4 regions of the Paenibacillus sp. FSL R5-0519 genome follow, and region 1 is predicted to be linked to each of the others. Evidence: predicted binding sites of a transcription regulator. Region 1 holds the regulator's gene; each other region holds the start of a gene.
What was found. The regulator Rex, encoded in region 1, represses fermentation and respiration genes when NADH is low (regulators of the CRP and FNR family bind a similar motif). The targets are predictions, from matches to a motif close to TTGTGAAATATTTCACAA.
Positions count from the first base shown of each region.

Region 2: MKY73_RS15125 (cytochrome ubiquinol oxidase subunit I) is a predicted target of Rex. The motif match lies at 2,086-2,103, and genes of this name have one in related genera.
Region 3: nadA (quinolinate synthase NadA) is a predicted target of Rex. The motif match lies at 1,857-1,874, and genes of this name have one in related genera.
Region 4: adhE (bifunctional acetaldehyde-CoA/alcohol dehydrogenase) is a predicted target of Rex. The motif match lies at 2,238-2,255, and genes of this name have one in related genera.

Region 1 is NZ_CP150234.1:2,360,186-2,364,442, reverse strand. It holds gene MKY73_RS10865 (DUF5590 domain-containing protein) at 198-728, opposite strand; gene MKY73_RS10860 (amidohydrolase) at 768-2,072, opposite strand; gene MKY73_RS10855 (redox-sensing transcriptional repressor Rex) at 2,059-2,712, opposite strand; gene dinG (ATP-dependent DNA helicase DinG) at 2,933-4,257, opposite strand, start outside.
Region 2 is NZ_CP150234.1:3,349,057-3,353,313, forward strand. It holds gene MKY73_RS15120 (cytochrome d ubiquinol oxidase subunit II) at 1-594, opposite strand, end outside; gene MKY73_RS15125 (cytochrome ubiquinol oxidase subunit I) at 594-1,958, opposite strand; gene MKY73_RS15130 (MFS transporter) at 2,371-3,774, opposite strand; gene MKY73_RS15135 (LysR family transcriptional regulator) at 3,887-4,257, shown strand, end outside.
Region 3 is NZ_CP150234.1:6,535,788-6,540,044, forward strand. It holds gene nadB (L-aspartate oxidase) at 1-810, opposite strand, end outside; gene nadA (quinolinate synthase NadA) at 846-1,784, opposite strand; gene ftsH (ATP-dependent zinc metalloprotease FtsH) at 2,084-4,129, opposite strand; gene hpt (hypoxanthine phosphoribosyltransferase) at 4,230-4,257, opposite strand, start outside.
Region 4 is NZ_CP150234.1:2,129,698-2,133,954, reverse strand. It holds gene adhE (bifunctional acetaldehyde-CoA/alcohol dehydrogenase) at 1-2,157, opposite strand, end outside; gene MKY73_RS09730 (Crp/Fnr family transcriptional regulator) at 2,588-3,304, shown strand; gene MKY73_RS09725 (hypothetical protein) at 3,392-4,105, opposite strand.

The DNA.
Region 1 (4,257 bases):
TGAATGTAACTTTGAGTACATAACTGAGTATATCACATCGTATATACAATTTCGAAGGCGAAAATATGAATAAATTATTAATTTTAACTATTCAAATCAAAACTGTTCACAGGCAACACAAAGAACCGGTACAGTCGGATATCCGTCTGCCGGTTCTTTCATTTCTATGATTCTCTAGCTAAGTTACTCTATTTGTTCTAGCTGTTCGGAAGTGTGTAAACCAAGTCTACCTGTTCTCCATTGCTAAAACGATAAAACCGATAGTGGTTATGCGTACCGTCTTTATAATACACTTGCCACACATATATTCCATTCACAACTCCGGGCATGATTCGTTTAATCTCACCGGCTGAAACTTCGGAACTAAAGCGATTGCGTATCTGTGCTTCGGACATGCCATTCTGCAGCAGTTCACTGTGTATAGCGTTAGCACCTGTAGCAGGTTGATTGTTTGCATCGAACTTAACCCAGACCATAACATCCTGGTTATCCTTGTTTTTGCCGATCAGGGTCCAGTAGATGTTGTCAGAGCCTTCTTTATCTCCCCAGATGTACTTACGCAATTCATCATAAGATGTAATGCCCAGTTGCTCCTGTGCTGCCTTTATGGCGAGCGCTTCTTCCTTGCGCTGATCCTGTGTGACATACACATAATAACGCTGAAGTCCAATCAGAATCAGAACCAGTGCAAGCAGCGAAATCCATATCCACTTCTTTTTTTTCTTCAAAAGTCGAACTTCCTTTCCCTATGATGCTCCGCAATGCAATTAACGAGCAAGCAAACCATCAAATGCCAATTGAGACTCACGCAAAATGCGTTCTTCATCCAGCGTCAGACATTCGCCATGTTTAACCACTTGTTTCCCATCTACCCATACATGCTCCACATCTTTGGCAGAGGCTGAATAAATCGTATGTGAGATCAGGTCTGTATGTGGGTAGAAGTGTGCCTGTTCAATGTCCAGGGCGATGAAATCAGCCTTCATGCCTGCCTGAAGCGCTCCGGTATTGTTCAGGAAGATGGATTTAGCACCATATGAAGTTCCGAGTAGTAATGCTTCGCCCGCTGGCACGGCAGTCGGATCACCAGACACACCTTTGTGGATCAATGCAGCCAGTCTCATTTCTTCAAACATATCCAGGTTGTTGTTGCTTGCCGGTCCGTCGGTTCCGAGTGACACGGTAACTCCCGCTTTCAGTAACGCAGGCACCCGCGCAACGCCGGAAGCGAGTTTCAGGTTACTTCCCGGGTTATGGGATACAGCCACATCATGGCGGGCCAAAATTTCAATCTCTTCGTCATTGAGATGCACCGCATGTGCAACCAGGGATGGACGGGAAAAAAAGCCCAGTTTCTCCAGATGTGCCACAGGACGCAGTCCATAGTCTGTAACGTTCTGCTCCACTTCACGAAGCGTTTCCGACATATGTGTATGCAGAGGAAGGTTAAGATCATTTGCGACCTGTACAAGCTTCTCTATGTAGTCAGGAGGGCATGTATATGGTGCGTGTGGAGAGATTACGGTTGTGATGCGACCATCTGCCTGTCCATTCCACTCACGCGCAAACGCTGCCGACTCCTCCAGCTTCCGCAATTGCTCTTCTTCCGAGCACAGCCCGATTACACCACGTGCCAGTGCTGCTCTAACGCCGGATTGTTCCACAACTTTGGCAACCTGATCCATATGATCATACATGTCCAGGAAAGCTGTAGTTCCGCCTTTCAACATTTCAAGCACGGATAGCGAAGTTCCCCAATATACGTCTTGAGAAGTCATTTTTGCTTCCATCGGCCACATTTTTTCCTGCAACCATACTTGTAATGCAAGATCGTCCCCGTGTCCTCTGAGCAACGACATCGCTGCATGACCATGCGTATTGATCAGACCCGGCAGGAAGAACAATCCTTTTCCATCCACTTTGGTACAATTTTCGTCTCCATCCGGCAATGTCTCACCAATATGCACAATCTTGTCATTCTCGACAACCATGTATCCATGAACCACGTTCCATGTAGTGCCTTCATTAACGGCAAATTTGCCGTTGTGAATTACCCATCTATTTGTTGTCATCTTCCTCGTCGTCCTTTCCAGTCTCCAAGTAATAGGCCAAACTAAGCAGATCCGTTGTAAAGTCAGCATGGTGAATGCGGATATGTGGCGGTGTTTTTAGAATGGTTGGTGCAAAATTAAGAATCGCTTCGATTCCCGATTCAATAAGTTGATCGGCTACATTTTGAGCTTCCGTATCCGGAACTGTAATAATACCGATGCGGATGTTATCCGTCTTAACCGCTTCCGTCAATTCATTCATTGGTTTTACCGTCAAGCTGTTGATTTGACTACCAATCTTCGGTCCATATGCATCGAATACAGCAACAATCTTCATGTTGTCTTTCAGATAAGCGTTGTAGTTGGACAGGGCCTGTCCCAGGTTACCCGCACCTACCAGAGCTACATTAATTTGCTGATCAATTTTGAGAATGTGACGAATTTTCTCGATCAAATAGGATACATCATACCCGATCCCTTTTCGACCAAAATCACCGAAGTAAGCCAGATCTTTTCGAATTTGGGCCGGATTCAGATCCAGCCTTTGTCCAAGCTCTTGAGAAGAAACAGTAGCCACCTCACGCTGATGCAACTCGTTCAAATAGCGCAAGTATACAGGCAGACGTCGTACCACCGCTTCCGAAATTTTATCCGATTTCATTCTTGCTCCCCCTTACCAATGCCACGATAAAATAATAGATGAAAAGATGAGCATTCTGTATAAACTCAAAGATAGACGCGTGACATTTTATACAGAATGCTCCTTGTAATTTAGGTTATAAGTTCTTACGTGCAACTGCTTTAATCGGATACGGAAATATCTAATAAAGTTTAACGCCAAACGATAGTGTCATGCAATGATATACGAACAAAATTAACCATTATTCTTGTTCATTAAAAGGTTTTTCTAACCACTCGGTAATTCGTGGAACCATCTGCTCCGTGAGCATATGCTCCATTTTAGGACCAGGTAATGAATATAAAAAGAATTTGCCATAGTACGCTTCGATCACACGTGTATCATAAACAATGACAATACCTCTGTCCTTCGCTGTTCGCACCAATCGGCCAAATCCTTGCTTGAAACGAATGACCGCTTGCGGCACAGACAGTTTCATGAATGGATTTTTCTTTTGCTCCTGGAGCAATTCACTCTTGGCTTCAACCAACGGATGATTTGGCGGCTGGAAAGGCAAACGCACAATAGCGAGACAGGTCAGTGCTTCTCCCGGGATATCTACACCCTCCCAGAAGCTGCTGGTGCCCAGAAGTACCGTGGCTTTGGCCTCCTGGAACCTGCGAGTCAACTTGGAGCGGCTTCCACTGTCCACACCTTGGCCCAACAACGAAATGTCGTTACCTGACAGTGCCTCTTTCAGCGGATCATAGACCTGGCGCAGCATCTTGTATGAAGTAAACAGAACCATCATGCGGCCACGAGTGGCAATTGCGGTCTCTGCGAGTGATTGCACCAGCATATTGACAAAGTGCGCATCACCCACACTGCCTTTCACACTCGGGAAATCACGCGGAATCACTAGAAGTGCCTGATCGCGATAATTAAAAGGTGATGGCAGCATCGACGTTAACAGCCGATTATTCTCAGAGGCTTCCTGTAAGCCAAGCTGCTCAATCATGAACTGGAATGACTTATCTACAGAGAGCGTAGCCGATGTAAGCACAACACTTTTCTTTTTATCAAAGAACAAATCCTTCAGTTGTGCACTGACATCGACAGGTACGGCGTACAGTTGAAGAGATTTACTGCGGAACTGACCGCTGGCTTCCATCCAGTACACCGTTTTGGCATCATCCATACGCATGAAGAATCGCAGATTCTCCTTCAATGTGGTCAGATCTTTCAGCAGTCCTGTAATGTCCGTAATCAGACTATCCGATTGATAATCATCCTGATCCTCTTTCACCTCAAGCAGCAATTTGTCCCCTTTGCGAACCAAATCGCCCAGAGTCACATAGATCTGGTTCTCCAGATCCTGCAACTCCTGCCATTTCGCTGGTTTCTGAGATGCCTTGAGGCGCAGGGAAAATTGCCCTGTCTCTCCCGGTGAAGCATCACTTCGTTCAGGCAAAAGACCGAACAGGGCATCGCTCATACGATCCCACAGCTCCTTAACCTCAACAGCCAGCGGGAACATCTGATCCACCATGGAGCCCCATTGCACCGAATTTTCATGCCCGGATAACT
Region 2 (4,257 bases), 990 kb from region 1:
CATCAGTTTTAATGCCGCATGATCCTCTGCCCGAGAAGCGTAAAATGTAAGAAATGATCCGCTAATGAACAATACGGATACGATGGCGAGTCCAACGATGCTCCACGATAACGGATTGGTGAACAGCGCCCAATAATCCAGGGAAACCGTCTCCCCCTGCTTTAGAATAAAGCCACCTTCAGACAGTGTCAGTGCCACTGACAACGATGCCGGGATAAGCAAACCCGTAGCTCCGTATAAAAACAAATATACAATGTTATTTTTGGAACCGTAATTCTCAAAAGCATAAAACGACCCCCGAATAGCAAGCAGAATGACGGCAATACTTCCCGGGACAAGCAGCGCGGAGCCATAATAATAAGCGGTATCCGGGAAAAACCCGACGATGCCAATATAGAAAAAGACAAAAAATACGTTGGTGATCTCCCACACCGGTGATAGATACCGGGAAATCAGCCGATTAATCAGATGATCCTGCTTGGTGAGGCGTGCATAAAAGGCAAAAAAACCTGCTCCAAAATCAATCGAAGCTACAATAAGATAACCGTACAAGAACAGCCAGAGTACCGATATCCCAATCAACTCATAACTCATCAGCTCTTATCCCCTTTCTCGGCTGATTGATCATGCTTCTCCTTCAACCATTTCTCCATCTCAAGCTCTGCAGGATTGTTATTGAACAAACGTCTCAACACGAGGACACAGATGACGCCGAGCACGATGTACAGAAGCAAGAAAACGAAAAATAAAATTCTCACACTCGGTGAAGAAGTAGCGGCCTCTTCTACGCGCATATAACCTCGGATGATCCATGGCTGCCGCCCCACTTCTGCATAGAACCAGCCCATCTCAACAGCCAGAAATGCAAGCGGTGCACTGAGTGCAACCATACGTAGCATCCACTTGTTAAATTGGTTGCGCTTCTTCCAGAACACAAACAGGAAATATAGCAATGAGATCGCGAGTAAAGCGAATCCAATTCCAGCCATCAAATCAAACAAGTAATGCACAAGTAACGGCGGTTGCTCATCAGGTGGAAATTCGTTCAACCCGGTAACCTCGGCGTTAAAGTCTCCAAAGGCAAGGAAGCTGAGCACTTTCGGCAAATGAAGTGCGCCTATAATTTCGTGTTCTGCATTCAGCCATCCCAATAAAATTAAGTCCGCACCGCTTTCCGTCTCGAAATGCCACTCGGCAGCTGCGAGTTTCTCCGGTTGATGCTCAGCCAAAAACTTGGCAGATACATCTCCGGCTAAGGAGTTTAATAAGCTGAAGACCAGAACAACGGCCATCATGAGGTTCAGGCCCTTTTTGAGGTAGGCTGACACCCCTTTTCTCAGCATCGCCAAGGCTGCAATTCCAGCTAACAGAGCAGCTCCTGTCAGATAAGCAGAGCTTAATACATGAAATACTTTGGAGAATGTCGCCGCATTCAGCATTGCTTGTACAGGATTCACTGCCAAGAATTGACCTGCTTCCATGACAAAGCCTTCAGGCTGGTTCATGAATCCATTGACTGTCGTGATAAAGACAGCAGACATCCCTGCCCCGGCAACAACCGGTATAGTCAGCAACCAGTGAATATAGGGATTTTTGAACCGATCCCACGTGTACAAATAAATACCCAAGAAGATCGCTTCAAAAAAGAACGCGAATACTTCCATAAATAGTGGCAGTGCAATAACATTCCCGGCCAATTTCATAAAATTCGGCCACACCAGGGCCAATTGCAGCGATATCGCTGTACCTGTCACCACACCAACCGCCACAGATATGACAAATCCTCTGGACCACCTCTTTGCCATAAGTATGTAATGGTGATCTTTCTTCCGAATGCCGATGAACTCTGCTATAGCAATCATCAAAGGTACACCGACACCCAGCGTCGCAAAAATAACGTGGAATCCGAGTGTCAAACCAGTCACCAGTCTGCTCCATAACACCGTATCAATAGCCATTCTTTGTATTGCCTCCTTTCAAACTCTGTCCATTTGTAGTAATCAATTTTGGCGTATGACTAGGTCTGCACTCACTTGTTGCATTTAATATCAGATTAGGACCTCCTATAGTTTGCATCTGCAGGACAAGAGAAAAATTTCACAAAGTAAACGGCAACGATATGTTGCCACATGTACTTTGCGATTACTCCTGTTGATTCCTGATATTAAATGCATAGAAAATGCTATGCGAGACCTAATAATCAAAATTATTATATCTTTATTTTTACCTAATTCAATCAAAGTCACGTCTTCTACCCTAAACGTTCAAGAAAGGATCAACTCTTTCTGACAACTTGGTGAAAAACAAAAAATACACCCAATAGAGCTATTGATTCATTGGGTGTAAACGTGGTATTGCACGGTGGATTCACTATTTTATTTGCTTGCTTATTTGCTCTGGACTCACCGCATCTGCCTCGCGGCGTACGCTCATGATGATCAATGATGCAGCTAATACCGTAAGGATGATTCCAAGCATCTGAAATCCTGTCACATTGAATGTATCTCCCATAACAAGTCCAATCAATAACGATGATATGATGGTCCCTAGGTAGCGTGATGTATTAAAAATCCCCGATGAAACACCTATCATTTCTTTGGGTGTGCTTTTGAACAGAGCTGCTTGCATGCCAACCGCGTTTAGACCGTTACTTATGCCAAATAAAGCCAAGGCAACAATGACAATGAAGATTGGAGAAGTTTCATTCATGAATACGATGAGTAAAGAGCCAATGGTCATTAACCAAGCTGATACGATTAAAGCTGGCCGTGATCCCGATCTGTCAATCCAGCGCCCTGCGATCGGAGCAATCATGACTGAACATAACCCCAAAGCCAGCATGCTCATTCCTGTATGAACTTCGTTGAGATGACGTACCTGCTTCAAATACGTAGGAACTCCAAAAAAAAGTGCATAAAACAGGATGTTCACCAGCGTGTATTGTACATTCACCCAAGTCATCTCTGGATATACGGCAAATGTTCGCAGAGGGATGAATGGCTTGGCTGCTTTTAATTCATGCCGGATGAACATGACAAATGTAATTAACCCGATCCCTCCTGTCAGCAGATGCCATGTAGAAATATCACCTGTGGAATTTACTGACAGTAATCCGATGAGCAGAGTCACCAAAGCTACCGTAAACATCAGGATGCCTGGTGCATCAATTAATGCAAGCCATTGCCGAATGGACATGTGACCAGAGATAGACGGATATTGCTCGTCCTTCGGGATTGTTTTCCAAGCGAACCAAAAGCTTGCCATGACAAACGGAATATTAACGAAGAATATGCTATGCCAGTCCCACCAATGTATCAATACTCCACCAATAAATGGCCCGATGGCAGCTGCTCCAGAGAGAAATATCGCCAAAGTAGACAATGCGGAGGCTTGTTTGTCAGTTACGTTAACTCTTACAATCGCCATTCCGACGGCCACCATCATACTTGTGCCAATCGATTGAACGATCCGGAATACGATGAGCCACGAAAAGCTCGAAGACCACGGAGCTAGCATGGACGATACAAAAACAATAACAAGACCCATGAGGAAGATATTCCTGCGGCCAAACAAATCACTACACTTGCCCATGACGGGTTGAGCAACAGCACTGGCAATGTAAAATGATAAAATGATCCACGAAACAGCTATAAAATCAAGTTGGTACACTTGTTGTAGCCTGGAGATTGCCACCGAAATCATGGAGGAATTCAACGGATTCAACATAATTCCGAGTCCCACAGCCAACATCAATCCTTTATTTCGAACGTTCATCAGTGCATCACTCCTCCTTCTTCTGCTGTCATCTTACTTGAACCTATTCATTTATTCCAACGCATTGTATGTTATGATTTGATGAACTAGAAGGAATGAAGGAATGGTGCAAATGGAGCTTCTTCAACTTAAATATTTCCTGACGGTGGCCCGATGCGAACATGTTACGGAAGCTGCGGGAAAGCTGCATGTTACGCAATCCTCCCTGAGCAAAACGATACAACGATTAGAGGAAGACCTGGGAGTCCCTTTATTTGATCGAATCGGGAGAAAGCTGCGACTAAACGACTTTGGAAGAACATTTCTTCAGCGAACTGAAAAAGCCCTATTTGAATTGGAACAAGGAAAGCGGGAAATCGCTGACCTCTCCAACCCGGATCAGGGTACACTGCAATTGGCGGTGACTACGGCAAGTACTTTGCCAGGTATAATGCGGGAATTTCGGAAAAACAAGCCGGACGTTCAGTTTCATGTACAAATGGT
Region 3 (4,257 bases), 2.4 Mb from region 1:
CACATTGCGCAAATATGCTCCTTCACCACGTACGGCTTCTGACACAAGGAAACGCGGGGCCCCCGGGTAACAAAGAGAGGTTGGGTGGAATTGGATAAATTCCATGTCACGCACGATAGCCCCAGCCCGGTAGGCCATTGCTACACCATCGGCAGTAGCTACATCCGGGTTCGTTGTGTATCGGTATAGTTGCCCTGCCCCGCCAGAGCAAAGAACGGTTGCCTGTGCTTTCACGAACACTTGCGATCCGTCATCCTTTTGAACCAGTGCGCCAATGCATTCCCCTCGCTCTGTAATCAGGTCAACAACAAAATGCTCATCCCATACTTCAATCCCGGGATGCTCATTCACTTCGACAGCAAGTGCACGTACAATCTCATATCCCGTGGCATCCCCGTTGGCATGCAAAATACGGCGGTGGCTATGCGCACCTTCCTGCGTCAATGCCAACTCGCCGTTCTCCAGATCAAACAAAGTACCCAGACGAATCAGTTCCTTCACTCCGTCCGGACCCTCGTTCACCAATACCTCTACCGCCTCGGAGCGGCATAAGCCCGCTCCTGCAACAAGTGTATCCTGCAAGTGGTAAGCAGGTGAATCATCCTCAGCAATAACCGCAGCGATTCCTCCCTGCGCATATCTGGTGTTACTTTCAAGTAATGACTTCTTCGTGATCATTAATACACGTTGTTGTTCACTGGCCTTAATAGCAGTAAACAAGCCAGCAATCCCTGAGCCTATAACCAGTACATCCGTCTCTACCATGGGTAGCGCAGACAGATCAAAATCTACTAAATATTGCGGTATCATGTTATTCACCTGTCTTGGAGCAAGAGTAGCGCATCCTATTTTACTAACAACATGCGCTCTAGTGATTCTCTGGCTTTGTCGGCAACAGCCGGTGGCACGTAGATCTGCGGCTTCATCGTTTCCAGGCATTTCACCAGTTTCTTCAAGTTGTTCACCTTCATATTGGGACATACGAGGAACTTGGTAGCAAAATGGAACTGTTTATCCGGACTATCCAGACGAAGCTGATATCCTGTGCCATCTTCCGTACCTACGATAAATTCCTTCGCTGATGAATTTTTGCAATACTCCAGAATAGCTGTTGTGCTGCCCACGAAATCACCCATTTCCACAACCTCAGGGCGACACTCTGGATGAACAACAAACTCTGCATTTGGATGCTTGGCTCTCATCTCCACTACATCCTTGACTGTGAGCATATCATGCGTGTTGCAGTAACCTTCCCAGATAATCATTTTTTTGTCTGTATGCTGCTGCACGTAATGTCCCAGGTTTTTATCAGGTACCCAGATAATCTCGTCGGAATCCACCGATTGAATAACCCGAACTGCATTCGCTGAAGTACAACAGATGTCAGTCTCAGCCTTAATCTCAGCCGAGGAATTGATATAAGTAACCACCTTGGCGTTAGGGTGTTGTGCTTTCAATTTGCGTAATCCATCCACGTTCACCATATCTGCCATCGGGCAGCCCGCACGTTCATCCGGAATAATAACGGTTTTGTTAGGCGCCAGAATTTTAGCGCTTTCACCCATAAAATGAACACCACAGAAAACAATTACATCGGCATCGGTTTGTGCTGCCTTCTGGGCTAATAAAAACGAATCTCCACGGAAGTCAGCAACCTCCTGTACCTCGTCACGTTGATAATAATGGGCAAGAATAATGGCATTCCGTTCCTTCTTCAATTCCATCAGCCGCTCACGCAACTCGCGGTTCATCTCAGCCTTGCGCTCTAAAGCCAGAGCTTCCACCTGTGATCCTCTCCTTTATCGGGACAGCGTCATACGCTGTTTCGTAGGGCCATCCTAAGTCGTTAATGTCGCTTGAGAAACGAATCACAAGCGGTTTAACAACTAATCTACACAACGTTCACGACTCTGTCAATAAATGAAAAAGACCCGGTACAGCACCTTAACCACCTGTTTGCTAACTGGTTCGCCATCTAACTCCCGTTTATCTGTATCTATCCTCTTTTAAAATAATGGACAAAAAAAGAGAGCCCAAGGGCTCTCCTGATTTCACCTGCTAGCATAGCCAGATGTATTATTCATTAAGACGTTGGCTTCGTTCCGCCATCATCCGGGTTATTGTTATTACCTTTTTCCAGATTCGGAGACTCGTTTGGAATATCTCCGGCTGGTGGCTCAGGCGTTTCATCTTTACCTTGAATACGGACACGCACATCACCGATGTTGTCGATGATTGGCTCTCCGCCTTCAGTTGGTGTGCCTTCACCATCATTGTCGTTCTCTGCTTTTGGAGTTAAGGAACCTGTTTCGATCAATTGCTTGATCTGATCCATTTCCAAAGTCTCTACCTCAAGCAAAGTTTGAGCGATCAGATGCATCTCTTTTGAATGTTTAACAAGCAAGTCCTTACATTTCTCATAACATTCATTGATAAAGCGTTGCATTTCCTGATCAATCTCATACGCAATGGAATCCGAGTAATTCTGTTCATGACCGATATCCCGACCAAGGAATACCTGTCCTTGTGAACTTCCGAATTGCATAGGTCCCAATTTCTCACTCATTCCGTATTCCATAACCATGCTGCGAACAATACCTGTCGCTTGCTGGAAGTCACTGTATGCACCAGTACCAATCTCTCCGATGAACAATTCTTCAGCTACACGACCTCCGAGAAGTCCGGTTACTTTATCCAACAGTTCCTGCTTGGTAACCAGCATACGGTCTTCTTTTGGCAACATGATTACATATCCACCCGCACGTCCGCGTGGGATAATGGTCACTTTATGTACCATATCAGCATGTTCCAGGAAGTATCCTACAATGGTATGGCCTGCTTCGTGATAAGCAACGATTCGTTTCTCACGATCACTGATGACACGGCTTTTCTTCTCCGTACCAACGATGACACGGTCAATCGCTTCGTCAACTTCTTTCATGGAAATATCTTTACGATTACGACGTGCTGCGAGCAATGCCGCTTCGTTCAAGAGATTCTCCAAATCTGCACCAGAGAAGCCTGTTGTACGTTTCGCGATAATATCCATCTTCACGTCTTTAGTCAGTGGTTTATTACGGGAATGTACTTTCAGGACAGCTTCACGACCTTTAACATCAGGGCGGTCAACCGTAATTTGACGGTCAAAACGTCCTGGACGCAGCAAGGCAGGGTCCAAAATATCCGCACGGTTCGTTGCAGCTACGATGATAATACCTTCGTTAGCTCCGAAACCGTCCATTTCAACGAGCAACTGGTTGAGTGTTTGCTCACGCTCATCGTGACCACCACCAAGACCAGCACCACGCTGACGTCCTACAGCATCAATCTCATCGATAAAGATGATACATGGCGCATTTTTCTTTGCATTTTCAAACAAATCACGTACACGTGATGCACCGACACCGACAAACATTTCCACGAAGTCGGAACCTGAAATACTGAAGAATGGTACACCCGCTTCACCGGCTACCGCACGAGCGAGCAACGTTTTACCTGTACCTGGAGGACCTACGAGCAATACGCCCTTAGGAATCCGTGCACCTACTGCTGCGAATTTACGAGGGTCCTTGAGGAAGTCTACAACCTCAACAAGTTCCTGTTTCTCTTCGTCAGCACCCGCAACATCTTCAAATGTAACCCGCTTCTTCTCTTCGTTATAGAGACGAGCACGGCTTTTACCAAAGTTCATTACTTTACCGCCGCCGCCTTGAGCCTGATTAAACAGGAAGAAGAACAGCAGGAACATAATGATCAAAGGGATAAAGGAAGTCAGCAACGTCAACCAGATGCTGTCACCTTTCATTGGCTCCTGATGATATTGGAAATTGTTAGTTTCACTTGCAGCTACAAGCTCACTAATTGCCTCATCCGTAGGAGGAATATACGTTGAGAAATTTTCTGATTTGGCGCCATCTGGTGCCTTCTTGTATTGACCGGTCACGAGATACGTTTGACCGTTGAATTGAACCGTCAATTCAGAGACATTGTTGGCTTTGATCGCTGCACGCAACTGATCATATCTAGGATTATCGGTGGCTTCGCCGCCATTGCTGACGAACTGGACTATCCCCACCACAACTAAAAAAAGAATCAAATAAAAACCAGAATTCCGGATGAACCGATTCATCCCCTACCTCCTCTCGAGACACTTTAATTATTTTAACATAGCCCGACATGGCTTCTCAACAGAAGCCAAGAACAGCTCAAGGCTTGGGTCGGGCAGGATATTAGCTACTATAGACTTCCGGCTTCAAA
Region 4 (4,257 bases), 230 kb from region 1:
CGCCATACCGGCAATGGTGGAAGCATTATGCATTTTCTCACGCGCCAGTTTGTCACCTTGCAGTGCCGATTTCTCCAAGTATTGGAACACCAGTTGAATGGCTTTGATCGCGAGTCCATCCGTGTAATCATTCGCCATAACAGATACATAAGCTTCAATTGCGTGAGTCAGTACGTCCATACCTGTATCCGCAACGGCTGTTCTAGGCAGGGAGTATACGAACTCCGGATCGACAATGGCTACATCTGGTGTCAGCTCATAGTCGGCCAATGGATATTTGGTATTCCCTTGATTTTTATCTGTGATAACCGCGAACGATGTTACTTCAGAACCTGTACCGGATGTCGTTGGAATCGCTACAAATTTCGCTTTTACGCCGAGACGTGGATATTTGTAGATCCGTTTGCGGATATCCATGAATTTTTGTTTCAGATCGTTAAAGTCCGTGTCCGGATATTCATAGAACAACCACATCGCTTTCGCAGCATCCATCGGTGATCCACCGCCGAGTGCAATAATGCAGTCTGGTTGGAAGCGGCGCATCATTTCGGTTCCGCGATCTACCGTTGTTGTGGATGGGTCTGGCTCTACATCGGAGAATACTTCGATCGCTACTGGCATTTGACGTTGACGCAGATAGTGTTCAACCTTTTCCACATATCCCAGTTTCACCATCATGGCATCCGTGATTATTGCGACACGTGTGATGTCAGGCATTTTGGCAAGATACTGCGTTGCCCCTTTTTCGAAGTAGACTTTGTTCGGCACTTTGAACCATTGCATATTCACGGTACGGCGAGCCACCCTTTTCACATTGATTAAGTTCACAGCGGTTACGTTGGAAGAAGTCGAGTTACGTCCGTATGATCCGCATCCCAGTGTCAACGATGGCATGTTTGTGTTGTAGATATCCCCGATGGCACCGTGTGTGGATGGTGAGTTCACAATAATCCGTCCGGTTTGCAGACGATCTGCGAATTTGCCGATCACTTCTTCATTTGTTGAGTGGATAACCGAGGAGTGTCCCATGCCGCCAAAAGCAACCACTTCTGCTGCACGCTCAATGCCCTCTGCTGCCGTTTTAACTTTGTAACAGGCCAGTACCGGACTTAATTTCTCAGCCGACAATGGGAATTTGGTACCTACACCTTCAATCTCGGCCACAAGAATTTTGGTGCCTGCCGGAACTTCAATCCCGCACAACTTCGCAATGCTTACCGCAGATTGACCAACAATCGCAGGGTTCACCGCACATTTCTCAGCATTAATTGCACCTGCCGTCAATTTTGCTGCTTCATCTTTGTTAACAAAGTAACAGCCATTGGCGATCATTTTTTTCTTCACTTGATCAAAGATTGGTTCTTCAATGATGACTGCTTGCTCGGAAGCACAGATCATACCGTTGTCGAAGGACTTGGACAGGATCAAATCCGTCACTGCCTGATTAATATCCGCGCTTTTCTCGATAAAGCAAGGAACGTTACCCGGTCCTACGCCCAGTGCGGGTTTACCGCAGCTGTACGCTGCACGTACCATGCCTGATCCGCCTGTTGCCAGAATGAGAGCCACATCATTGTGATTCATCAGTTCGTTTGTACGATCCATGGAAGGATCATCAATCCATTGGATACAATCCGCTGGAGCACCATGCTTCACCGCTGCATCGCGAAGGATTTTGGCAGCTTCGCGGCTACAATTCTGTGCAGATGGGTGGAAACCAAAGATAATCGGGTTACGCGTCTTGATGGAGATCAGTGCTTTAAACATCGTTGTTGATGTTGGGTTCGTTACTGGGGTGATCCCCATGATGATCCCAACCGGCTCCGCAATTTTCTGGAAGCTTTCGTACTCATTATCTTCAATTACACCTACCGTTTTGTCATATTTAATGCTATGATACACATATTCTGTAGCAAATATATTTTTGGTGATTTTATCCTCATATACTCCGCGGCCTGTTTCTTCTACAGCCATCTTGGCGAGCATCATGTGTTTATCCAGACCCGCAAGCGCCATCGCTTGCACAATCCGGTCAATCTGCATCTGATCCATCTTCATGAATGCGGCGTGTGCTTTATTCGCTTTGTCGATTAACGTTTGAATATACTGACCTGCTGTCGGTTCTTTTGCTGGGGCGACTTCGTTCTTTACAGCCATCTCCCTCATCCTCCTAAAGGTTCGTATTGGTTTGTCTCTCTTCTTTACATTCACATCGTACCATGGGTAAAAGGTTAAATATGTGATTTTTTTCACAAAGTATAACGAATTTAATTTAAGTTTTGTAATGTCCTTCATAAGACCATTTTCGCTTCCTATTTAAAATATAGGGCTATACAATTCATGCTCTCCATCAAAAGTGAATTTAATCACAATGTTTGAAATTTCGTCATTTTTGCCCCCTTTCCTTCCCCCTCAAACGGTAAGATTAGGTATATACTGAACTTAAAAATTGAACCACCGCAATTTGTACCGTCCTTCCTCCCGGCCGAGATGACCCTGATCAGGACGGCAACGGTTTGCGGCAAACCTCGGAGGCTACTGCAAGCTACAGGAGTCCATCCGACGGACACAAAGGGGAGATAGACTTATGTTAGAACTAACAACTGTACTGGAAAAACGCGGCAATACCAACTGTTTCTCGGAAGCGAATTTCAACCATCTGCTGGTTACCATGAAAGATAGAACTTATCCGGAAGGTACACATCTGTACTGGGAAGGAGACGTCTCTGACAAACTTTATTATATGAAACGGGGCCGTGCCCAGATCACCAAATCCACGGATGAAGGCAAGGAACTGATCATGTATATGTATCAGTCCGGTGATATGATTGGGCAGGCTGATCCCTTCTTCGGCTCGAAACACACCTTCTCAGCGGAAGTACTGGAGGACAGTGAGATCGGTGTACTAGAGCATAAGGATCTGGAGATGTTAATCTGCCAACATTGTGACTTCGCGATCGACTTTATGAAATGGATGGGCATCCACCACCGATTGACACAGACGAAGTTCCGGGATCTCATGTTATATGGCAAACCAGGTGCGCTTTGCTCCACCCTCATTCGATTGTCGAATTCGTATGGTGAGCCTCATGGAGAGCATGTCATTATTCATAAAAAAATTACCCACACGGACCTGTCCAATATGATTGGAGCTACCCGTGAAAGTGTAAACCGCATGTTAAGCGATCTGCGCAAGAAAGATGCGATCGAATATGACAACGGCATGATCGTCATCAAAGATCTGAAGATGCTGCAAGGGATCTGTCACTGTGAACTTTGCCCGAACGAGATCTGTCGTATTTAATAATTGACTATGCTAATCGAATGTTGCTTATAATTATAATGAAAAAAGCCCAGTTCTCCTAAATAGAGATTGGGCTTCTTGGTATGCTTAGGATGCATTGGTCAATTCAAGCTTCACCGCATCACGTGGATTCAATTTCATGTCCAAACCATTTTCCATTAGTTCTTTGTCATTCACCATAATGACCCACCGCTCATTCATGCGGGGTGTGACATTCTCGACCGAAACGACGAATTTGTTATTCTCTGACATTCTTACAATCCCGCTGGACTTCAACACATCGCGAACGGTACACTCTTGAACGTAAACTCCGGCATATTGACGATTGAGGGTTGGCATAATGTTTCCACCGCTCACCTTGAGTAACGTTGTCTGATATGCAACGCCATCCCCCCCACTGTCAGCGGCTTTCACGTAAATGATCACTTCATCTTTGGCATGAAGCTCCATGTCCCAATCTTCCTGTTCAATGTCCTTGCCATTCAATTTGACAGCCCAGCTAAGCGAAGAATCCAGAGAAACTTCACCAACGGATTGAATCCGTTTGCCATCTGCCGTAAAATCAACCAGTCCGCTATTAAGTAATGCCTTTTTGAGTGTCAAACCCTCGCTAAAATCGCGCTTAATGGACTTGGTTGCATCAGGCAAAAACGTACTGCCATCTACAGCCACTGTAATTGTATTCGCTGTTTCTGTCTCTTTGACAATTGGCTGTTCAGAAGGCTGTGTCTCACTACAACCAGCCAAGATCGCCAGTAAGAGCAAACATACACCTATGTAACCGGGGATTTTCTTCATCATGTAGGTAACACCACCCTGCGTAAAATCATTCACCCTGTTGTCCATAACCTCTATTATGGCACAACCTTCAACAAAAAAAAGTGTCAAAGCCGTTACTTTTAATGGAGTGCGTCGCCAAATAGGGCTTGTACAAGAAAGAGAGCCTGCACACA